One region of the Dyella sp. 2RAB6 genome, then DNA from elsewhere that is predicted to be linked to it. Evidence: predicted binding sites of a transcription regulator. Region 1 holds the regulator's gene; the other holds the start of a gene.
The links. Region 1 encodes HrcA, which represses chaperone genes, less so after heat shock. Its sites were predicted from a motif close to TTNGCACTCNNNNNNNNNGAGTGCNAA; they were not measured.

Region 1 (8,412 bases):
TCGTCGAACACCATGCTGCCGACCGTGTCCTTGCCCAGCGTGGCCACTTCGATCGCCAGGCTGATGCGCGCCAGTTCGCCGCCCGAAGCCACCTTGCGCAGCGGGCGCGGCGGCTGGCCGGGGTTGGCGCTGACCAGCAGTTCGCAGCGTTCGCGGCCTTGCGGGTCGGGTTCGTCGCTGCCGGCCGGTTCCAGTTCGATCACCAGCTGGCCGCCGGCCATGCCCAGCTCCGCCATCAGCGCGCCGACCTCCTTGCCCAGCTTGGCGGCGGAGCTGGTGCGGGCCTTGCTCAGCTTCGTCGCGGCGGCGTCGTAGTCGCGGCGTAGCTGGTCGCGCTGGGTGGCCAGTTGTTCCAGCGCGTCGCCGGCGCCTTCCAGCTCGCTCAGTTCCGCGCGCAGGGCGGCGGTTTTTTCGTGCAGGTCGGAAACTGGCGTGCGGTGCTTGCGCGAGAGTTCGTGCAGGCGGGTGAGGTGGGTGTCGACCTCGGTGTAGCGCTCCGGGTCCAGGTCCACGTCCTGGGCGTAGCGATTGAGGCCGTCGGCGGCTTCGCCGAGCTGGATGGCGGCATCGTCCAGCAGTTGCAGCAGCGGGGCGAGGCGGTCGTCCAGGGCGGCCAGCTTGTCCAGGTCGGCGTGGGCGCGGGCCAGGGCGCGGCTCAGCGCCAGTTCGCTGTCGCCGTCGACCAGCTCGGCGACGCCGGAGGCGCCTTCGGCCAGCCGGCCGGCATTGGCCAGGCGCTTGTGGCTGGCTTCCAGTTCGGTCAGCTCGGCCGGGGCCAGTACCCATTGCTCCAGTTCCGCGGCCTCGTGGCGCAGCAGTTCCAGGCGCTGCTCGCGGTCTTCGCCGCCGCTGAGCTTGCGGATGCGCGCACCGACCTCGCGCCACTGCACGGCGCTGTCGCGGGCCTGGGCCAGCAGGCTGTCGTGGCCGGCGTAGGCGTCCAGCAGGGCCATCTGGTGGGCGCGGGACAGCAGCGCCTGGTGTTCGTGCTGGCCGTGGATCTCCACCAGCAGGGTGGCCAGCTCGCCGAGCTGGCTGGCGCTGGCCGGGCGGCCGTTGATCCAGGCGCGCGAGCTGCCTTCGGCGCGGATCACGCGGCGCAGGCGGCAGCTGCCGTCGGCCTCGTCCAGTTCCTCGGTGCGCAGCCAGGCGCGGGCCTCGGGCAGGGTGGCCAGGTCGAACTCGGCGGCCAGCTCGGCGCGGTCGCTGCCGGCGCGCACCATGCCGCTGTCGGCGCGGCCGCCGGCCAGCAGCAGCAAGGCGTCGACCAGCAGGGACTTGCCGGCGCCGGTCTCGCCGCTGACCACGGTCAGGCCAGGGCCGAAGGCGATCTCGGCTTCTTCTACTACTGCGAAATGGCGGACGTAGAGCGAGGTAAGCATGGGGTGTCGCGTCGTTGAGTCGGAGGATTGTAAGGGCAGACTCCGGCGGGGTGGAGCGGGCCTGAATGCCCCGGTACCAGCCCCCGCCTGTCCGGTTTTCTTGCAAACTACCGGATCAAACCTTATTTCTTAGCCGTCTCACGGATTGCCACAGAGCGCATGTCTCGACCTCTTGCCAACGACCTGGATATCCGTGCGCGGCGGCTGCTGCGCACGCTGATCGCGCAGTACCTGGCCGACGGCGAGCCGGTGGGCTCGCGCACGCTGTCGCGTTCCTCCGGCCTGGACGTCAGCCCCGCCACCATCCGCAACATCATGGCGGACCTGGAAGACGCCGGCCTGGTCGCCTCGCCGCATACCTCGGCCGGCCGCGTGCCGACGCCGCGCGGCCTGCGCCTGTTCGTGGACAGCCTGATCGAGCTGCAGCCGCTGCCGGTGGAGGAAATGGCCCGCCTGCAGCGCGAGCTGCCCGCCGGCCCCACCACCACCCGCGACCTGCTCGGCAACGTGTCCAGCCTGCTCTCGGCGATGACCCACTTCGCCGGCGTGGTGACGGTGCCGCGCCAGGCCGACTTCCCATTGCGCCACATCGATTTCGTGGCCCTGCCGGACGCCCGCGTGCTGGTGATCCTGGTGTTCTCGGACAACCAGGTGCAGAACCGCGTGATCCAGCTGGCCAAGCCGCTGGAGCCGGGCGAGCTGGAGCAGGCCGCCAATTATCTGAATACGCACTTCGCCGGGCTGCGCCTGGACGACATCCGCGGTCATCTGTTGCGCGAACTGCGCGAGGCCAGCAGCGAACTGAATCGCATGATGTCCAGCACGGTGGAGCTGGCGGCCGCCTCGTTCGCGCCGCAGAGCGAGACCGACGACGTGCTGGTCAGCGGCCAGACCAACCTGATGGGCTATGCGGAACTGGCCAACCTGGAGCGCCTGCGCGAGCTGTTCGAGGCGTTCCAGAAGAAGAACGAACTGCTGCAGCTGATGGAAGTGTGCGCCCGGGCACCGGGCGTGCGGCTGTTCATCGGCGAGGAATCGGGGTTTGCGGCACTGGACGGCTGCAGCGTGGTCACGGCCACCTACGGCACCCAGGGCCGCGTGCTGGGGGCGGTCGGGGTGATCGGCCCCACCCGCATGGCCTACGAACGGGTGATCCCGGTCGTGCAGGCCACGGCCGGCGTATTGAGCGACGCCTTGAATCGCGCCGCCACGGCCTTATAACCGCCACGGGAGGCGGGGTTACCCGCGCAAGCTTGGGGGTCGGCACGTCGTGCCGGCCATGTTTGGGTTTTGGAGTCTTTCATGCAGAACAACGACCAGCCGGTGCCCAGCGGGGCGCCTGAGGCCAGCGCGCCGGACGCGCCGGCCCACGCCGAGCTCGAGGCCCTCAAGGCCCGGGTCGCCGAACTCGAAGCGGCCAACACCGACCTGCGCGACAGCGTGCTGCGCGAGAAGGCCGAGATCGAGAACCAGCGCCGCCGCCTGCACCGCGACGTCGAGCAGGCCCGCCGCTTCGCCAACGAGAAGCTGCTCAACGAGCTGCTGCCGGTGTACGACGGCCTGGAAATGGGCTTGACGGCGGAAGGCGGCGACGTGGCCAGCGTGCGCGAGGGCATCGCGCTCACGCTGAAGTCGCTGCTGAAGATCGCCGAGAACAATGGCCTGGTGCAGGTCGACCCGGTCGGCGAGCCGCTGGACCCGGAGCGCCATCACGCGGTGAGCATGGTGGATGCGCCCGGCCAGGCGCCGAACACGGTGGTCAGCGTGCTGCAGAAGGGCTACGTGTTGAACGATCGTCTGCTGCGTCCCGCGCTGGTCGCGGTCGCCAAGGACTGATCGGCACCGCACCAACTTGGTTTAGCCGCCTGAACGCGGCCACGCCAGACGCTTCAAAACATAAGGTGAGGGCCCGCCGGCGCGTTGAATCGCATGAGCCGGGCCCCATTTGACCAGACAGCGCGGCCGCGGGGCCGCATCGAGATTCGGAGCATATAAATCATGGGCAAGATCATCGGCATCGACCTGGGCACGACCAACTCGTGCGTCGCCATCATGGATGGCAGCACGGCCAAGGTCATCGAGAACTCGGAAGGCGATCGCACCACCCCGTCGATCGTCGCTTTCACCAAGGACGGCGAAGTGCTGGTGGGCGCACCCGCCAAGCGCCAGAGCGTCACCAATCCCAAGAACACCTTCTACGCGGTGAAGCGCCTGATCGGCCGCAAGTTCACCGACGCCGAAGTGCAGAAAGACCTGCACATCGTGCCGTACGGCATCGTCGCGCACGATAACGGCGACGCCTGGGTCAGCACCGCCGACGGCAAGAAGATGGCGCCGCAGGAGATCTCGGCGAAGGTGCTGATGAAGATGAAGAAGACCGCCGAGGATTATCTCGGCGAGCCGGTCACCGAAGCGGTGATCACGGTGCCGGCCTACTTCAACGACAGCCAGCGCCAGGCCACCAAGGACGCCGGCAAGATCGCCGGCCTGGAAGTGAAGCGCATCATCAACGAGCCGACCGCGGCGGCCCTGGCCTATGGCCTGGACAAGAAGGGCGGCGACCGCAAGATCGCGGTGTACGACCTGGGCGGCGGCACCTTCGACGTGTCGATCATCGAGATCGCCGACGTCGACGGCGAGAAGCAGTTCGAGGTGCTGGCCACCAATGGCGACACCTTCCTGGGCGGCGAAGACTTCGACCTGCGCGTGATCGATTACCTGGTCGAGGAGTTCAAGAAGGACCAGGGCATGGACCTGCGCAAGGATCCGCTCGCCCTGCAGCGCCTGAAGGACGCCGCCGAGCGCGCCAAGATCGAGCTGTCCTCCAGCCACCAGACCGAAGTGAACCTGCCGTACGTCACGGCCGACGCCTCTGGCCCGAAGCACCTCAACATCAAGCTGACTCGCGCCAAGCTCGAAGCGCTGGTGGAAGAGCTGGTCAAGCGCACCATCGACCCCTGCCGCACCGCGCTGAACGATGCCGGCCTGCGCGTCTCGGACATCGACGAGGTGATCCTGGTCGGCGGCCAGACCCGCATGCCCAAGGTGCAGGAGTCGGTGAAGGACTTCTTCGGCAAGGAGCCGCGCAAGGACGTCAACCCGGATGAAGCCGTGGCCGTGGGCGCCGCGATCCAGGGCGGCGTGCTGGGCGGTTCGGTGAAGGACGTGCTGCTGCTGGACGTGACCCCGCTGTCGCTGGGTATCGAGACCATGGGCGGCGTGATGACCAAGCTGATCGAGAAGAACACCACGGTGCCGACCAAGGCCTCGCAGGTGTTCTCCACCGCCGACGACAACCAGACCGCGGTGACCGTGCACGTGCTGCAGGGCGAGCGCGAGCGCGCCAGTGCCAACAAGTCGCTGGGCAAGTTCGATCTCACCGGCATCGATTCGGCGCCGCGCGGCATGCCGCAGATCGAAGTGACCTTCGACATCGACGCCAACGGCATCCTGCACGTGTCGGCCAAGGACAAGAAGACCGGCAAGGAACAGAAGATCGAGATCAAGGCCGGCTCCGGCCTGTCCGAGGAAGAGATCGCCCGCATGGTCGCGGACGCCGAGGCCAACAAGGAAGAAGACAAGAAGTTCCAGGAACTGGTCGGCACCCGCAACAAGGCCGATCAGCTGGTGCACGCCACGCGCAGCGCGCTGAAGGAACACGGCGGCAAGGTGCCGGGCGAGCAGCTGAGCACGATCGAAGGCGCGCTGTCGGAGCTGGAGAAGGCGAAGGAAGGCGACGACAAGACCGTGATCGAAGCGAAGATCGAGAAGCTCGAGCAGGCCGCGCAGGCGCTGTACGCGGTGGCCCAGGGCGCCGGCGCCGGCGGTCCGCAGGCTGGCCCGCAGGGTGGCCCGACCGGTCCGGCCGACGATGTGGTCGATGCCGAGTTCACCGAAGTGAAGGGCGACGAAAAGAAGTGACGGAGCGGCCGTCATGGCCGACCTGACGCAGCCCGCGCCCGGGGAAACCCAGGCGCGGGCTGTTTTGTGAAGGAACCTTGAGAGGACATGGATCGCTTCCGATTCATGGAACGCGATCCAGTCGGAAACCAGCATGAGCAAGCGCGACTACTACGAAATCCTCGACGTCGAACGGACGGTGACCGAGGTCGAGCTGAAGAAGTCCTTCCGCCGCCTGGCAATGAAGTACCACCCGGACCGTTGCCCGGACGATCCGCATGCGCAGGAGAAGTTCAAGGAGGCCAAGGAGGCCTACGAAGTGCTCTCCGATGCGCAGAAGCGCGCGCTGTACGACCAGCACGGCCACGCCGCCTTCGAGGCCGGCATGGGCGGGCGCGGCGCCGGCGGCTTCGGCGATATGGGTGACATCTTCGGCGACATCTTCGGCGATATTTTCGGCATGGGCGGCGGTGGGCGCGGACGCACGCGCCGCGGCGCCGACCTGCGTTATCTGATGGAACTGGATCTCGAAGAAGCCGTGTTCGGCGTCGAGAAGAACATCCAGGTGCCGACCCAGGTCAACTGCCAGCACTGCAACGGCTCCGGCTCCGAAGACGGCAAGACCGCGCAGTGCCGCACCTGCAACGGCCACGGCCGGGTGCGCATGCAGAACGGCATCTTCTCGATCCAGCAGACCTGCCCGCATTGCGGCGGCGCCGGCCAGACCATCGAAAAGCCCTGCAAGCCCTGCCGCGGCGAAGGCCGCCTGGAAGAAACCCGCACGCTGTCGGTGAACATCCCGGCCGGCGTCGATACCGGCGACCGCATCCGCCTGACCGGGCAGGGCGAAGCCGGCGGCGCGGGCGCCGAAGCCGGCGACCTGTACGTGGAAGTGCATGTGCGCGAGCACGCGATCTTCCAGCGCCAGGGCAATGATCTTTACTGCGAACTGCCGATCCGCTTCGGCCAGGCCGCGCTGGGCGCCGAGCTGCTGGTGCCGACGCTGGAAGGCGAAGTGGCGATCCAGGTGCCGCCGGAAACGCAGACCGGGCAGCAGTTCCGCCTGCGCGGCCGCGGCGTGAAGTCGGTGCGCAACGGGCGCACCGGCGACCTGATCTGCCACGTGGTGGTGGAAACGCCGGTACGCCTGACCCGCCAGCAGCGCGAGCTGATGGAACAGCTGGAAGCCACCTTCGAGCACGACGATGCGGACAAGCACACGCCGCGCGCCAAGGGCTGGGTCGATGGCGTGAAGCAGTTCTGGTCGCGCGTCACTTCGTGATGGCTGCTGTTCTGAAGCAGGTTGCGCCGGCGCGTGCCGGCGCTAGCATCGACGCTTCACCGTCCGCAGGAGTTCCCGCATGAGCCGTCCTCTTCGCCTCGCCGTCGTCGGCGCCACGGGCCGCATGGGTCGGGCCTTGCTGGATCTGCTGAAGGACGATGCGCGGTTCGAGGTGGTGGCGGCGCTGGCGTCGTCGTCGCGCCTCGGTGAATCGGTGCATGCGGGCGAGGAAGGTTTGCGCTTCACGCGCGAATGGCCGGACGTGGCACCGGAGGTGGCGATCGATTTCAGCGGTCCCGCCGGCCTCGGTGCGGCGCTCGCGCATTGCCGCGCACACAAGATCGCGCTGGTCACCGGCACCACCGGCCTGGACCAGGCCCAGCAGGCAGAACTGACTGCCGCCACGCAGGACATCCCCGTACTGCACGCCGCCAACTTCAGCCTCGGCGTGGCGGTGCTGCGCCGCCTGGTGCGCGAGGCCGCGGCGGCCTTGCCGGATTGGGACCTGGAGATTGTCGAAGCGCACCACCAGCGCAAGCTGGACGCGCCTTCCGGCACCGCGCTGGCGCTGGGCGAGGCGGCTGCGGCGGGACGCGGCATTTCCTTGAGCGACAGCGCCGTCTACGCCCGCGAAGGCAGTACCGGCCCGCGCCGGCACGGCAGCATCGGCTTCGCCGTGGTGCGCGGCGGCGACATCGTCGGCGAGCACGAGGTGTGGATGATCGGGCAGGGCGAGCGGGTGGAACTCAATCACCGCGCCACCGACCGCTCGATCTTCGCCCGCGGCGCGATCGAAGCGGCGCACTGGCTCGCCGGCCACGCGCCGGGCGCCTACGGCCTGGATGCCATGCTGGCGGAGCGCCTGGGCCGCTGATCGGCTTGCCCCGGCCTGGCGGCGCCGCTAACATGCCGCCCGTTGTCATTGGGGAGTAGCCATCCTCGCTCCCGGAAGCTTTGCTTCCACTATCAGAGGAATTCGCGTCAACACACTTGAGGCCTCAGCCTCATGGCGCGAATGGCAGCCGCCACCGGTCACGGTGGTCGCACGCCCGGCGAGACCTTTGGCACGACGCGCTTACCCGGCCGGGTGAGGTGCGTCGTTGCCATCGGTTATCCGCTCGCCCGGCCAAGGACCCTGTCCCATGCTCACCGCCTTGCTGTTCCTGCTTTCCGCCGGCGCGATCTATGTCGCCTGCGAGTACTTCGTCAACGGCGTCGAATGGTTCGGACGCAAGCTCAGTCTCGGCGCCACCGCCACCGGCACGGTGCTCGCGGCGTTCGGCACGGCGCTGCCGGAAAGCGCCGTCACCTTCGTCGCCGTGGTGCTGGGCCGCACGCCCGAACAGAAGGACATCGGCGTCGGCGCCGCGCTCGGCGGTCCGCTGGTGCTGGCCACGATCGCGTACGCAGTGGTGGGCATGGCGCTATGGGCCAATCGCTGCCGGCTGCAGCGCACCGACAACCTGGTGCGCGTCGAGCATGGACGGCTGGCGCGCGACCAGGCCTGGTTCCTCGGCATCTTCGTGGTGAAGTGCGGCCTGGGCCTGATCGCGTTCGCGTGGAAGCCGTGGCTGGGCGTGCTGTTCCTGGCCGCCTATGGCCTGTACGTGTGGCGCGAGCTGCAGAACGACGACACCGCGCCGGAAGAAGAGGAACTGGAGCCGCTGAAGTTCCAGCCCAGGGCGCTCGACCCCGCACTGTCGCGCGTGCTGCTGCAGACCACGCTGGCACTGCTGGTGATCGCCTTCGCCTCGCATACCTTCGTCAAGCAGATCGAGGCGATCGGCGTGGCGCTGCAGCTTTCGCCGCATCTGGTGGCGCTGGTGCTGAGCCCGGTGGCGACCGAGC
Region 2 (8,412 bases), on a different contig from region 1:
GCGCGAGGCGCGCAAGCCGCGTGAAGCCGACCCGGCCGCAGTTGCTGCTGACGTGGCGCCGCAGGCACCGGTTGCCCGTCCCGAAGCCGGCAACGAAACTGCCGGCGCGGAAGCGCCGAACAAGCGCCGTCGCCGCCGTGGCGGTCGCGGTCGCCGTCGCGAAGACGCGCCGGTGGAGAACGCCGCACCGGCTGCCGCCGACGCCGCACGCGGCAACCGCGACGGGCATCGTCCCGCGCGCGAACGCGGTGGCGCGGACACCGGCCCGCGGCCGTCGCGCCAGGTGACGGCCACCGCCGCGGGGCACGCGGAAGGCGCGCCGAAGAAGCCGGGCTTCTTCCGTCGCCTCGCGCGTTTGTTCACCGGCCGCTGAACTCCTTCGCCGCCGCGCACGCCAATCGCGTCGCGGCGGCCTGCGCGGGGATCGTTTTGCTACGCGCATCCCGTATCCTTGCCGGCAGTGCGGGATCAAGGATCGAGGACACGCGGTGATCCGCTTCGACCAAGTCAGCAAACGCTACGAGGGCGGCCATGAGGCGCTCTCGCAGCTTTCATTTCAGGTGGCGACGGGCGAGATGGCCTTCGTCACCGGCCATTCGGGCGCCGGCAAGAGCACGCTGTTGAAGCTGCTCGGCCTGATCGAGCGCCCGTCGCACGGCAGCATCGCGCTCGATGGGCAGAACCTGGCCAAGATCGGGCGCGGCGGCATTCCCAAGCTGCGCCGGCGCATCGGCATGGTGTTCCAGGACCATCGACTGCTGATGGACCGCACCGTGTTCGCCAACGTGGAACTGCCGCTGGTGATCGGCGGCGTCGCCCCGGCCGAGCGCGGCCGGCGCGTGCGCGCCGCGCTGGAGAAGGTCGGCCTGCTCGCCTACGAGCGCCAGCTGCCGGCCACGCTGTCCACCGGCGAGCAGCAGCGCGTGGGCATTGCCCGCGCGATCGTGGCCAAGCCCACCTTGCTGATCGCCGACGAGCCCACCGGCAACCTCGATCCGCAGCTCGCGGTGGAGATCATGGGCCTGTTCGCCGAATTCCAGCATGTCGGCACCACCGTGCTGGTGGCCAGCCACGACCTGCCGCTGATCAAGCGCATGCGCAAGCGCGTGGTGGTGCTCGACCACGGCCGCCTGGTCGCGGATATCGCCGCGGAGGAGGTGCTGTGAGCGCGCCGCAGGATCTCGATACCCCGATCGTGGCCGAACCGAACCGGGTCGAACGCAGCCGTCCGCGTCCGGTCGCCAGCTGGCGCGACCACCACGCCTGGAGCGCGGGCGCCAGCCTGCGCCGGCTGATGTCGCGCCCGGTCGGCACCTTGCTGACGGTGGCGGTGATGGCGCTGGCGCTGGCGCTGCCGCTGACCTTCTATCTATTGCTGGGCAATGTGCAGCAGCTCGGCGCGGCGCTGGGGCAGAGCCAGGCCGTGTCGGTCTTCATGCAGCCGGGCCAGACCGGGCCGGCGGTGGAGATGATGGCGACCAAGCTGCGCGAGCGCGCGGACGTGGCCTCGGTGGCGGTGAAGAGCCCGCAGCAGGGCATGGACGAACTGGCCAAGATGCAGGGCTTTTCCGGCGCGCTGAACACGCTGGACAGCAACCCGCTGCCGTACGCCCTGGACGTGCTGCCGAAGCCTGGTGCCAATGCCGACGACGTGGCCCGCCTGGTCACCGACCTGCGCGCCATGCAGGGCGTGGACCTGGTGCAGGACAGCGGCACCTGGCGGCAGCGGCTGGATGCGCTGCTCGGGGTGGGCAACCGGGTGGTGCTGATCCTGGCCGGCCTGCTGGCGCTGGCCGTGCTGCTGGTGGTCGGCAATACCGTGCGCGTGGATATCGCCAGCCGCAGCGAGGAGATCGGCGTGCTGATGCTGATCGGCGCCAGCGGCGCCTTCGTGCGCCGTCCTTATCTGTATGCGGGCATCTGGTACGGCCTGTTCAGCGGCGTGCTCGCCGCCGGCATGGCGCTGCTGATCGAGATGGCGCTGGCCGAGCCGGTGACACGCCTCGGTCATGTCTACGAGGGCAAGCTTCAGCTCGGCATGCTGCCGCTGTGGCTGCTGGGCGCGGTGCCGGTGGCCGCGGCGGTGCTCGGCTGGCTGGGCGCACGCCTGGTCAGCGCCTGGCAATTGCGCAAGGCGGCCTAGGTCAACGACGAAAGTGACGCCGGTCGCAGGCAACTGCAGGGCCGGCAGGGCAAGATGCCCGGATGGAAGGACGCAAGGGGGCGTCCATCGATGGTTCGGCAAGGAGGCCGCTGAGCGTGGATGGATCGGTCAATGAGTGAAGGTTTCAGCAACCGCATCGTCAGCGCCGCGCCGCGCGTGCTGGTGGTGGACGGTTCGAAAGTGGTGCGGCAGCTGATCAGCCGCGTGCTCAAGGTGGAGCTGCCGGATGCCGAGGTGGTGGGCTGCGCGAGCGGTGCGGAAGCGCACCAGCTGCTCGAGGGCGGCGTGTTCGACTTCATCACCATCGCCCTGCGCCTGCCGGACATGGACGGCCTGGAGCTGGCGCGCTACGTGCGCGAATCGGCGCCGCAGATCTATGTGCCGATCGTGGTGGTGTCCGGCGACGTCGACGACCGCCTGCATCGCCGCGCGCTGGGCGAGCACGTCACCGATTACTTCGACAAATCCCTGGGCTTCCAGGCGCTGGCCGAATTCATCCGCGGCTATGTGCGCCCGGAAAGCTCGGCCGAGGGCGAGGTGCTCTACGTGGAGGACAGCCGCGTCGTCGCGCTGGCCACCCGCCGCATCCTGGAAAAGTACGGCCTGACCGTGCGCCATGTGATCAGCGCCGAAGACGCCCTGGCCTGGCTGGATACCGCGCGGGCGCAGGGCGAGGTCGGCGCCGACCTGGTGCTGACCGACGTCAGCCTGAAGGGCGAGCTCACCGGCGGCGACCTGCTCGAGCGGATCCGCCGCGACTACGCCTACGGCAAGGGCCGCCTGCCGGTGCTGGTGATGACCGGCGACGAGAACCCCGCCAACCAGGCGGCCCTGCTCCGGGCCGGCGCCAACGACCTGGTCGAGAAACCGATCGAGGAGAAGCTGTTGATCACCAAGGTGCTGTTCCAGCTGCGCGTGGCGCGGCATCTGCGCCAGCGCGACCGGGCCGCATGAACGAGGGCCGGGTCAAGCTGGAGCCGTCCTGGAAGGAGCGCATCGGCGCCTATCTGGAGCGGCCGGAGATGCAGGCGCTGGCGGCCTTCCTGCGTGCGGAGAAGCAGCAGGGCAAGGTGATCTACCCGCCGGGGCCGGAGATCTTCGCTGCTTTCGACCACACCCCGTTCGAGCGGGTCCGGGTGGTGATCCTGGGCCAGGATCCGTACCACGGCCCCGGCCAGGCGCATGGCCTGTGCTTCTCGGTGCGGCCGGGGGTGCCGACGCCGCCGTCGCTGCTGAACATCTTCAAGGAGATCCAGCGCGACCTGGCCATCGCGCCGCCGGACCACGGCTGCCTCACCCCCTGGGCCGACCGCGGCGTGCTGCTGCTCAATGCGGTGCTGACGGTGGAACGCAGCCTGGCCGCCTCCCACCAGGGCAAGGGCTGGGAGGGTTTTACCGACGCCGCCATCGATGCCCTGAACCGGGAGCGCGAGGGGCTGGTGTTCCTGCTGTGGGGTTCCTACGCCCAGCGCAAGGGCCAGTTGATCGACAGCCGCCGGCATTGCGTTCTGCGCTCGGTGCACCCATCCCCCCTCTCGGCCCATCGGGGCTTCCTGGGCTGCGGGCATTTCTCCGCCGCCAACCGCTATCTGGAAGAGCGCGGCCAGCCGCCGATCGACTGGTCGCTGCCGTCCCGGGCCGCGCTGGAAGCCGGCGAGGGCTGAGTCGGCGGGACGCGCTGGACGCGGAATTCAAATTCCTGTACGATTCAGTTCAATAAAGCAGCCGGGGACTCCCGCAGGGAACTTCCCGAGCGCTTTAGCACTCTCACCTAGGGAGTGCTAAGCTGAATTCCATACGAGGAGGATCCACACATGTCTCAAGCTTTGGTGACCGCCAACCTGCCGGTGCCCAGTGTTGTCGGCAGTCTGGATGCTTATATTTCGGCGGTACACCGCATCCCGGTGCTCAGCCAGGAAGAAGAGCAGGCGCTGTCGCGCAGCTATCTGGAAGGCGACGACCTCGCCTCCGCCCGCAAGCTGGTGATGTCCCATCTGCGCTTCGTGGTCCACGTGGCCCGCGGCTACAGCGGCTACGGCCTGCAGATCGGCGACCTGATCCAGGAAGGCAATATCGGCCTGATGAAGGCGGTCAAGCGCTTCGACCCGGACCAGGGCGTGCGCCTGGTCAGCTTCGCGGTGCATTGGATCCGCGCCGAAATGCACGAGTTCATCCTGCGCAACTGGCGCATCGTCAAGGTGGCCACCACCAAGGCGCAGCGCAAGCTGTTCTTCAACCTGCGCAAGAGCAAGAAGCGCCTGGGCTGGATGAACGCCGAGGAAGTGCGCGTGGTGGCGAAGGACCTGGGCGTGCCGGAAGCGACCGTGCGCGAGATGGAAGCCCGCCTGTCCGGCCGCGACATCGGCTTCGAGGCCCCGGCCGACGCCGACGACGATGCCAAGCCCGCACCGGCCGCGTTCCTGGTCGACGAGGGCGCCGACCCGTACGACAACATCGCCGACGCCGACCAGGCCGACAACCAGCTGGAAACGCTGACCGACGCCCTGCGCAAGCTGGACGACCGTTCCCGCGACATCATCCAGCGCCGCTGGCTGAACGAGGAAAAGGCCACCTTGCAGGACCTGGCCGACGAGTACGGCGTCTCGGCCGAGCGCATCCGCCAGGTCGAGGCCAACGCGATGAAGAAGATGCGCGGCCTGTTCGCCGCCTGATTCCCGGATAGCGCGTTACGATCGCCGACGGCCCCACCCGGGGCCGTCGGTTTTTGCGCCACCACCCCCAGACGTCCGGACGTCCACACCATGCCCAGAGTCCTGGTCATCGAAGACGACGAGGTCACCGCCCGCGAGATCGTGGCCGAGCTCAGCGTGCACGGCATGACCGCCGAATGGGTGGCCGACGGCCGCGAAGGCCTGGCCCGCGCCAGCGCCCATGCCTACGACCTGATCACGCTCGACCGCATGCTGCCCGGCATGGAAGGCATCGAGGTGGTGGAAGCGCTGCGCCGGCAGCAGATCGAGACGCCGGTGCTGATGATCAGCGCGCTCAGTGAGGTCGACGACCGCGTGCGCGGCCTGCGCGCCGGCGGCGACGACTACCTCACCAAACCGTTCGCCCCCGACGAGATGGCCGCCCGCGCCGAGGTGCTGCTGCGCCGCCGCCAGCCACAACAGCACGAGACGCGCCTGCGCGTCGGCGAGCTGGAACTGGACCTGGTGCGCCACGTCGCCTACCGCCAGGGCCAGCCGCTGACCCTGCAGCCCACCGAATACCGCCTGCTCGAATACCTGATGCGCCACAGCGGCCAGGTACTGACCCGCACCATGATCTTCGAGGCGGTGTGGGGTTTCCATTTCGACCCCGGCACCAATGTGATCGACGTGCACATCGGCCGGCTTCGGCGCAAGATCGACGGCTCCGGGCAGGCGCCGCTGATCCGCACCGTGCGCGGCACCGGCTACATGATCACCTCGGCTCCCCAGAACGCGGCAGCGCAACCATGAATCGCCCCAACGCCTGGCGCTCCACCACCTCCCGCCTGATCCTGATCTACGGCGCGCTGTTCGCGGTGTGGGGCCTGGTGCTGGTCGGCGTGATCCAGTGGGAGACCACGCGTTATCTCAACACCGTGATCGACCAGATGCTGGTACAGCGCATGCACTATCTGGCGAACACCGAGAACTCGCGCCTCGGCGCCACCGTGGACGCCGCCATCACCATCGATCCGCACGGCGTGATGTCGGTCGGCCTGTTCGACCCCGCCGGCAAGCCGCTGGCCGGCAACATCGCGCGCATGCCGGCCGAGCTGGCGCCGGACAGCAAGGTGCGCCTGCTGGCGCAGGGCCTGCCGCGCCCCGATCGCGACGGCAGCCAGCTGCGCGCCCGCGCGCTGGCCACCCGGCTCGCCGATGGCCGCGTGCTGGTCATCGCCAAGGACAACAGCACGGTCGATGGCCTCGGCGCCGTGGTCTGGCGTGCACTGCTGTGGGCGGTGTCGCTCACCGTGATTCCCGGCCTGCTCGGCGGCTTCCTGCTGCGCCGCGGCCCGGAAAAACGCATCCGCAAGCTGCAGCAGGCCACCGATCCGATCCGCCAGGGCGACCTCACCAAGCGCCTGCCGGTCAGCAGCCGCGGCGACGAAGTCGACGTGCTGGCCGCCATCGTCAACAGCATGCTCGACGAGATCGAGCGCTTGATGAACGAGGTGAAGGGCGTGTGCGACAACATCGCCCACGACTTGCGCACGCCGCTGACCCGCCTGCGCGCACGGCTGTATCGCACGCAGCAGCAGCTCGCCGAGCAGCCGGAAGCCGCGCTGGTCGAAGCGAGCATCGTGGATATCGACCAGGTGCTCGGCCGCTTCCGCGCACTGCTGCGCGTGTCCGAGCTGGAAGACGGGCGGCGCAATGCCTGCTTCGACGAAGTCGATCTCGGCAGCGTGCTGCAGCAGGTGCACGAGTTCTACGCGCCGGTGGCCGAAGACCGCGGCCAGCCGTTCGTGCTCGATATCGAGCCCACCGTGGCGGTGCGCGGCGATGCGCACCTGCTGTTCGAGGCGCTGGCCAACCTGGTCGGCAACGCCATCAAGTTCACGCCCGCCGGCGGAGAAGTGCGCCTGCGCGCGCGCATGGACAGCCGCGGCCCGCGCATCAGCATCCTCGACCAGGGCCCCGGCATCCCCGCCAACGAGCGCGACGCCGTGACGCGGCGCTTCTACCGCGGCGACAACAGCCGCACCATGCCCGGCTCCGGCCTGGGGCTGAGCATCGTCAGCGCGATCGTGCGCCTGCACGGCTTTGCGCTGGATATCGGCGAACCGAAGGAAGGGCCAGGGTCGCGCATCACGCTGTACGGCTATACGGTGAAGCCGGGGGAAGTGCCGGGCACCTGTTTGTCGCGCATGGTGGCGCCGCCGGAAACCGCGAGCGAGCGTATTCCGCCGGTGGCAACTGCTGGTTGACAGCGCCCGATCTGGAACCCTTCTCCCTCCGGGAGCACGCGGGGAGCGCACAGGGATGTGCGCGGCTTTGAGGAGCGAGGAAGGTGGCGGCAGCCGGATGAGGGTACGGGCGAAGCGCAACGCACCACTCCGCCCGTACCCTCACCCCAACCCCTCTCCCGGGGGGAGAGGGGCTAAGGCCTCGCCAGCGTCGGACATTTCAATATGAAAATATCTTCATCCACCTGACCGGCCGCCCGGCCGGGGCTCCGTGTCAAAATTTCGCGACGCAACATTCGCGCACGGAATCCCCCGCATGCTTGGCATCGTCCGGATCGCGCTTTCGCGGCCCTACACCTTTGTCGTCCTCGCCCTGCTGATCATGATCATCGGCCCGTTGTCCGCCATGCGGACGCCGACCGATATCTTCCCGGACATCAAGATCCCGGTGATCAGCGTGGTGTGGCAGTACACCGGCCTGCCGCCGGACCAGATGGCCGGGCGCATCGCCTCGCCGTTCGAGCGCGTGCTCACCACCACGGTGAACGACGTCGAACACATCGAGGCGCAGTCGATCAACGGCTTCGGCGTGATCAAGATCTTCTTCCAGCCGACGGTGGACATCCGCACCGCCAACGCGCAGGTGACCGCGGTGGCGCAGACCCTGCTGCGCCAGTTGCCGCCGGGCATCACGCCGCCGCTGATCCTCAACTACAACGCCTCGACCGTGCCGATCATCCAGCTCGCGCTGTCCGGCAAGGGCCTGAGCGAGCAGAACCTGGGCGATCTCGGCATCAACGCGGTGCGTCCGGTGCTCACCTCGGTGGCGGGCGCGTCGATCCCGTTTCCGTTCGGCGGCAAGTCGCGCCAGGCGCAGATCGACATCGATCCTGCCGCCTTGCAGGCGCGCGGACTCTCGGCACAGGAGGTGGCCAACGCGCTCGCCGCGCAGAATCTGATCGTGCCGGTGGGCACGCAGAAGATCGGCGAGTACGAATACACGCTGCAGCTCAACAACGCGCCGTCGGACATCCGCGCGCTGGGCGACCTGCCGATCAAGACGGTCAACGGCACCACGGTCTATATCCGCGACGTAGCCCAGGCGCGCGACGGCAACCCGCCGCAGAGCAATATCGTGCACGTCGACGGCGGCCGCTCAGTGCTGATGACGGTGATGAAGAACGGCTCGGCCTCGACGCTGGCGATCATCGAAGGCGTCAAGCAGAAGCTGATCGACGCCAAGGACACTTTTCCCGAGACCTTGCAGATCGCGCCGATCGGCGACCAGTCGCTGTTCGTGCGCGCCGCCATCGGCGGCGTGGCGAAGGAAGGCATCATCGCCGCGGCG

Region 2: rpoH (RNA polymerase sigma factor RpoH) is a predicted target of HrcA. The motif match lies at 3,923-3,949, and genes of this name have one in related genera.

What each region holds. Positions count from the first base shown of each region.
Region 1 covers NZ_JBFRGP010000015.1:6,958-15,369, forward strand. The annotation lists gene recN (DNA repair protein RecN) at 1-1,382, opposite strand, end outside; gene hrcA (heat-inducible transcriptional repressor HrcA) at 1,542-2,603, shown strand; gene grpE (nucleotide exchange factor GrpE) at 2,685-3,218, shown strand; gene dnaK (molecular chaperone DnaK) at 3,381-5,303, shown strand; gene dnaJ (molecular chaperone DnaJ) at 5,437-6,564, shown strand; gene dapB (4-hydroxy-tetrahydrodipicolinate reductase) at 6,644-7,438, shown strand; yybP-ykoY riboswitch at 7,477-7,688, shown strand; gene AB4083_RS17890 (sodium:calcium antiporter) at 7,707-8,412, shown strand, end outside.
Region 2 covers NZ_JBFRGP010000003.1:87,964-96,375, forward strand. The annotation lists gene AB4083_RS06275 (DEAD/DEAH box helicase) at 1-373, shown strand, start outside; gene ftsE (cell division ATP-binding protein FtsE) at 489-1,166, shown strand; gene ftsX (permease-like cell division protein FtsX) at 1,163-2,143, shown strand; gene AB4083_RS06290 (response regulator) at 2,276-3,118, shown strand; gene ung (uracil-DNA glycosylase) at 3,115-3,828, shown strand; gene rpoH (RNA polymerase sigma factor RpoH) at 3,979-4,836, shown strand; gene AB4083_RS06305 (response regulator transcription factor) at 4,927-5,628, shown strand; gene AB4083_RS06310 (sensor histidine kinase) at 5,625-7,085, shown strand; gene AB4083_RS06315 (efflux RND transporter permease subunit) at 7,381-8,412, shown strand, end outside.